3 regions of the Allofournierella sp. genome follow, and region 1 is predicted to be linked to each of the others. Evidence: riboswitches for the same ligand, from Rfam matches in the RefSeq annotation. Region 1 holds a riboswitch; each other region holds the start of a gene.
What was found. Region 1 has a riboswitch for lysine ahead of J7G73_RS13695 (ABC transporter substrate-binding protein/permease). Riboswitches for the same ligand answer to the same signal wherever they lie in the genome.

Region 1 (2,263 bases):
TCTTGCCAAACCAAGCAATGTTATTATGCAGAAAACAGATTTCGAGTTTTTGAAACAGGTCTTGATAAGAGCGGATGCAGTCATCTAAATTATTGAAATCCCAAAGTTCATGGTTGCCTAAAATGGCATATACGAAGTGGAAGTGTTTTTTAAATGGAGAATTCCAATAGAGATCATCAGGCAATTGGGATCGGAGCGAGGAAGCTTGTTCTTTCAATGTGCTTAATGTGGAAGAAGCTTGACGTATTTCTGGGGGAACACTGCCATATTGATCCAAGGGTTTTGTGGCGCGTTTTGTCCAACCGTGATGAGAACTCCACTCGCTTACAGACTGTTCGAGTTCGGCTATCTGCGCCCACAGAGAATCAAGCTCTTGCTGTATGGGGATAAATTGTTTCCGTCTTGTTCTATGAAAATCTCGTTCCAGTTTATCCCAGTGAGAAATGAACTTTGTGTAAAACAATTCAGCAAGCTTAAAAGAAGCACAAATGTCCCCGGCAAACAGAACAATAGGGCTGAGGTTGTGGGCGATATCCTCTAGAAATGCTTCCGGAAATAGATTGCGGACAATGGTCTGAAGATATCTTTCGACTTGCTTTTCTGTTGCTCCGGCTGGAAACTTGTTGGCGATTTGATGCTCAAGATGTAAATCGCTTATATAGTATACAGGAGAGCATTCACTCAAGGCTGTTTCATTGAATTCCAACAAAGAAGGTAATGTGGAAATGGGAGATAATGAGGCAAGAGCATTAGTCTCAGAATTTTGAAAGACAGCAGGGGGTGATGGGGCTTTTGCCAACCTTAAACACTCGTCGTATAACATCAAAAATGCCCTCCTTTCCCCAAAGTGTAGCACTTCAACATGATAAAAGAAAGCTTTTAGGGTCAAAATACTTGACAAGTTGTGGAAAATAGAGTAATATGGCAACTAAATTCATATCGCTGTGATAGAGGCGCGGTGTTTAAGAGTAGCGCGCGGCATTCGGGGCAGACCCCCGCCGCACCGAAAGGAAACACCGCCGAAGGAAGCGAACCCGGTCTGGGGTGCGCTTGCCTGGGCTGGCGGAGAAGATCCGCCGGACTGTCACGAAGTTTTTTCGTGAAGCGCTATCCAAGGGAAACCGAAGGGGCGGCCCGGCCGGGGCTGCCTGCAACGTGCCGCGTTCCTTCGCGGTGCGCACAGAGACTTCCGCGGGGCTGCTTTTCGAAAGGAAAGCAGCCCCGTTTTTTTGCGTGGCGGGCAGCGGTAAAGCAAAAGGAGGAAAAACACAATGAAAAAGATCGCAAGCCTTGTGCTGGCGCTGCTGCTGATTACCGCCCTTCCCGGCGGTCTGGCCGTTTCGGCCGAGGGCAGCGTGCTGGACGACAACACCCTGACCGTGGCCATGGAATGTGCCTACGCCCCCTACAACTGGACCCAGCCGGATTCTTCCAACGGCGCGGTGCCCATCAAGGACAGCGCCGATTACGCCAACGGCTACGATGTGATGATGGCCAAGAAGATCGCCGAGGCTCTGGGTATGGAGCTGGAGATCGTGCGGCTGGACTGGGATTCGCTGGTGCCCGCCGTGCAGAGCGGCACCGTGGACTGTGTGATTGCGGGCCAGTCCATCACCAGTGAACGGCTGGAGTCGGTGGATTTCACCGCCCCCTACTTCTACGCCTCCATCGTGGGTCTGACCCGGGTCGACAGCCCCTATGCCCAGGCCCAGGGCCTGAGCGAGCTGGCGGGCGCCACCGCCACCAGTCAGCTGGGCACCATCTGGTACGACGGCTGTCTGCCCCAGATCCCGGACGGCACCATCCTTACCCCCCAGGAATCCGCCCCCGCCATGCTGATGGCGCTGGAGACCGGCCGGGCAAATCTGGTGGTCACCGACATCCCCACCGCCAAGGCGGCCCTGAACGCCTACAGCGACTTCGTGCTGCTGGACTTCAACGACAGCGAGGACAACTTCGTGGTCTCCAGCGAGGATGTGAACATCGGCATCTCGGTGCAGAAGGGCAACACCGAATTGAAGGATGCCATTAACGGCGTGCTGAACACCATGACCGAGGACGACTTTGGCGCCATGATGGATGAGGCCATCGCCATCCAGCCCCTGAGCGACGGCCTGCCCGAGGGCTTCTTTGGCCAGATCGGGTATCTTTTGCAGAACTACGGCACCAGCTACCTGAAGGGCGCGGGCATCACCGTGGTGATCGCGGTGATCTGCACCGCCATCGGCTGTGTGATCGGCCTTGGCTGCGGCATCGTGCAGAC
Region 2 (2,263 bases), on a different contig from region 1:
ACACCACCATGATAAGGGTCAGGATCACGGTGCCGAACACACCGAAGTTATGGGTGAATACATTCAGCGCCAGGGTGGCGTTGGTGGCACCACTGGTCCACTCGCCGGAAACCAGCACGGTGAGGGCGGTGATGGTGCAGACCACGAAGGTGTCCACAAACACCTCAAAGGAGCCCCACAGACCCTGCTCTACCGGGTGGCGGGTCTGGCTGGAGGCGTGGATCATGGGGCTGCTGCCCCAGCCGGCCTCGTTGGAGTATACGCTGCGAGCCATACCGGTGGAGATCACCTTGGACACGCTGGCACCCGCGAAGCCGCCCAGCGCGGCAGAGCCGGTGAAGGCCTCGCCGAAGATGGCGCCCAGGGTGGGCAGCAGGTTGTCCAGATGCATGAGGATAACGATGATGCCCAGGATCAGGTAGGACAGGCTCATGATGGGAACCAGCTTGGTGAGGATCTGGCCCAGCTTTTTCACGCCGCCCCAGATCATGAAGTACAGAATCAGCACGATGATCAGCGCCGCGATGGCCTGGGGAATGCCCAGAGACTGGGCCACCACCTCAGAGGTGGTGAAGGTGGAAGCGCTGATGAAGAAGGTGGAGAAGATGCCGATACCGAACACAAAGGCCAGCGGCAGCCACAGCTTGCCCCAGTGACGCTCCTCGCCAAGGCCCCGCTCCATATAATAGGTGGGGCCGCCGTAGGGCACGCCGTTTTCATCGGTGCGGCGGTAGTACACCGCCAGGGTCACCTCCACCTGCTTGATGAGCATGCCCAGGAAGGCGGTGAGCCACATCCAGAACACCGCACCGGGGCCGCCGGTGGTCACAGCGGTGGCCACGCCCGCGATGTTGCCGAAGCCCACCGAGCCGCCCACGGCGGTGGCGATGGCTTCGTAGGGGGTGAGCAGGCCCTTTTCATCGGCGCTCTCATCGGTGCGGTGGAACAGCCGGCCCAGGGTACGGCTGAATATATAGCCCAGGTGACGCACCTGGAAGAACTTGGTGCGCAGGGTGAAGTACACGCCGGTGACGATCATCAGAATGATCAGCGGCGGGCCCCAGATGATGTTGTTCAGGGCATTCAGAAAGTTCGACATGATGTTGTGATTCCTCCTTTGTATTCCATCGGATACCATCACAACCACCCGTCACGTCCCGACCATGCCGCAAAAAAAGAGGGGCCGCGACGCCGGAATTTGCATCGCCGCCCCCCTGTGAAAGAACGGAACAAACCCCCAATAGCGCCACCACTTTGTTCAAGTGAGAGTGCGCCGCCCACTGGACGGCACCCCAACAAACACCCCGCTGCCGCGCGGAAATCTGTTTCGGCAAACCGCCTCTTCCCGCAAAGATCTTTGGCCGGCAGGCCTCCCTTTGCGGTACCATACGGTTTGCGCCTCTATTGTGTGGTATTCAATTTCCTTTCCTATCATAAAACGGCGGTGTCGGGTTGTCAACCTGATTTTTCTTATTTTTATTCATCTTTTGTGCATTTTCAGCCGTTTTGCTCAGCGGGAGACCGGGTCCGGCTGTTTGGCCTGATAGGTCCAAGGGCCTTCCGGCGTCTGGGCGGTGAAAACGGCGCACCAGTCGTACCCGTTCACGCCGGTGGGTTCCTGGGTCAGGCATACAGAAAGCCCACGCCGTCCATCTGCGCATCCTCCCAGGGCAGCTCCAGCGCCTGCCAGCTTTCGCCTCGGTCCGGGCTGTAGACGATCACCGGCAGATTCCCGCCCAGCACAAAGCCCACCGGGCCGTCTGTCTGCGGGGAAATATACCAGCTGCTGCGGGTCACGGCGGTGCAGGTTTCGATGCATTCCGCCAGCAGACCCTCAAATCGGCTGGGCAGAGCGTTCCAGTGCTCGCCCCAGTCCCGGGTGTAGAACAGGTGGCCTTCGTTTGTGACCCGGATGTCGGCCTGTTCATACAGCTGCGGATTACCCAGCCAGCGTGCTTCATCCTCCGGGGCAAAGCAGAAGCGGGCGATGCGGGTGCCTGCCCGGTCCTCATCCTCCGCCTGGCGCACGGTGAGCATCCAGGTGGGGGAGCCATCCGCCTTGCCGTATTGCCCCGCCTGGTACAGGGCCAGATCAAAGCCCTCCGGGGCCGCCGTCATGTCCACTACGGTCTGACCGCCCTCCGGGCGCGAAAAGGCGGTGAACTCCACCAGGAGCGGCGTTCCCAAGGCCATCTGCAGATCGTCTTGAGGCAGAGCGCGTAGCCGCTCGGCCACCAGCTCCAGCCGCAGGTTGGGGTTTTCC
Region 3 (2,263 bases), on a different contig from region 1:
GGATCACCGGCTTTGCGCTGGCGGGCTCGATCACACCGGCCAGCACCGCACCCGCGCCCACGTGGCAGTGCTTGCCCACGGTGGCACGGCCGCCCAGCACAGCGCCCATATCGATCATGGTGCCCTCGCCGATGATGGCGCCGATGTTGATGATAGCGCCCATCATAATCACCGCCGCGTCGCCGATCTCCACCTGCTCGCGGATGATGGCGCCCGGCTCGATGCGGGCGTTGATGCCCTTCAGGTCCAGCAGGGGAATGGCCGAATTGCGGCAATCGTTTTCCACCACCATGTCCTCGATCTTATCGGCATTGGCCTCCAGAATGGGGCCAAGCTCCTTCCAGTCGCCAAATACGATCTTGGCACCGGTGCCGAACACCTTGGCGGAGCCGTAGTTCAGGGGCTCCTTTTCCTGGATGGTGATCTTCACCGGGGTCTTCTTCTCGGCGTTTGCAATGTACTGAATGATCTGTTCTGCGTTCACGTTTCTTTTCCCACCTTGTTGCTTTGTTTTTGCCGTTCTATTATGCCACATTCCCGGCCGTTTTTCAAACCCCTGTGCTCAGACCAGGCCGGCAGCCTTCAGCGCAACGGCCAGCTTGGCCTTGGCGGCCTCGCCCATGGGGCCCAGAGGCTGGCGGTATCCGCCCACCTCCATGCCCATCTGGTTCATGGCCTCCTTCACGGGAATGGGATTGACCTCCAGGAACAGGCCGTTGATCACATCCAGCAGGCCCAGCTGCGCCTGGAGCGCCTTGTCCCGGTCGCCGTTCAGGTAGTCCATGACCATATCGTGAGTCTGGCGGGGCAGGATGTTGGCCAGCACCGAGATCACACCGCTGCCGCCCAGCGACAGGATGGGCAGAACCATATCGTCGTTGCCGGAATAGAGGGCGAAATCCTCATTCACATAGCGGGCGATCTTGGCGGTGTAGCTCAGGTTGCCGGAGGCCTCCTTGATGCCCATGATGTTGGGATGGGTGGACAGACGGCGCACCATGTCCTCGGAGATGCCGCAGCCGGTACGGCCGGGCACATTGTACAGGATGCAGGGGATATGCACCGCGTCCGCCACCGTCTTGAAGTGGTTGTACATGCCCTCCTCATTGGTCTTGTTGTAATAGGGAGTAATGAGCAGCAGGGCATCCGCACCCAGCTTTTCAAAGCTCAGGCTCTTTTCCAGCATGGTCTGGGTGCAGTTGGAGCCGCTGCCCGCGATCACCGGCACCCGGCCGGCCACCCGCTTGACCACGAATTCGCAGACCGCGTCGTCCTCCTCGTGGCTCATGGCCGAGCTCTCACCGGTGGTGCCCAGGATCAGCAAACCATCAGTGCCGTTTTCCAGGTGAAAGCCCACCAGCTGGGCCAGTTTTTCAAAATTAACGCTTCCATCCTCGTGGAAGGGGGTAATGAGGGCCACAATGGAGCCCTTCAGATTCTTTGCGGTCATAACGGCTGCTCCTCTCTATCCTTAAACTTACGAACAACAAAAAACGCGCCGGAAGGGCGCTGCGGCCTTACCGGCGCGTGGACAATACCACCGCTTACAGGTAAGATAGCGCCCCCGCGGTCCTTCCGCGGACAGTGCCGCGGGTATTCCCCGTGGCCCCATCGGCACCGCCGCGCCCGGCTGCGCCAATTCGGCGGGCTTGCCCCGCCCCACGATCTGCACCTGCCGGCTCCTGTGGGGTTCATCGCACCCGCGCCTCTATCCATATATCTGCATCATAGCACGCTATCGAAGTGAAGTCAACGGCTTTTTCCTTCTTTGCCCAAGCGTTCCCACGCTTGTGCATCCGGAGCAGAACGCTTATAATAGGAGCAAAATGTCACAAACAGAGGGGGAGAGATTTCCATGACGCAGCAGCTGCTGACCCAATACCGCCGGGACCTGCACCAGATTCCGGAAACTGATTTTGACCTGCCCGAAACCCTGGCCTATATCCGCCGGGTGCTGGAGCAGTATCCCTGCACCTTGTTTTCACCCTGCCAGAGCACCCTGTGTGCCTACTTTGACGCAGGCAAGCCCCACACCGCCGCCTTCCGGGCAGATATGGACGCTCTGCCCATCGCCGAGCGCAGCGGCTGCGACTACGCCTCCCGCCACGAGGGCAAGATGCATGCCTGCGGCCACGACGGCCACATGGCTATGGTGCTGGCGCTGGCCGGGCGGGTGAGTGAAGTGCTGGACAAGCTGCCCCGGAACGTGCTGCTGGTGTTCCAGCCCGCCGAGGAAACCACCGGCGGTGCAAAGCTGGTGTGC

Region 2: linked by a shared signal. The riboswitch ahead of J7G73_RS08325 (sodium:alanine symporter family protein) and the one ahead of J7G73_RS13695 (ABC transporter substrate-binding protein/permease) in region 1 are both predicted to bind lysine.
Region 3: linked by a shared signal. The riboswitch ahead of dapA (4-hydroxy-tetrahydrodipicolinate synthase) and the one ahead of J7G73_RS13695 (ABC transporter substrate-binding protein/permease) in region 1 are both predicted to bind lysine.

What each region holds. Positions count from the first base shown of each region.
Region 1 is NZ_JAGHKE010000047.1:5,238-7,500, forward strand. Features, by position in the region: gene J7G73_RS07320 (metallophosphoesterase) at 1-823, opposite strand, end outside; lysine riboswitch at 941-1,118, shown strand; gene J7G73_RS13695 (ABC transporter substrate-binding protein/permease) at 1,272-2,263, shown strand, end outside.
Region 2 is NZ_JAGHKE010000057.1:13,508-15,770, forward strand. Features, by position in the region: gene J7G73_RS08325 (sodium:alanine symporter family protein) at 1-1,099, opposite strand, end outside; lysine riboswitch at 1,234-1,412, opposite strand; gene J7G73_RS08330 (hypothetical protein) at 1,624-2,263, opposite strand, start outside.
Region 3 is NZ_JAGHKE010000109.1:7,980-10,242, reverse strand. Features, by position in the region: gene dapD (2,3,4,5-tetrahydropyridine-2,6-dicarboxylate N-acetyltransferase) at 1-535, opposite strand, end outside; gene dapA (4-hydroxy-tetrahydrodipicolinate synthase) at 563-1,450, opposite strand; lysine riboswitch at 1,549-1,719, opposite strand; gene J7G73_RS11940 (amidohydrolase) at 1,856-2,263, shown strand, end outside.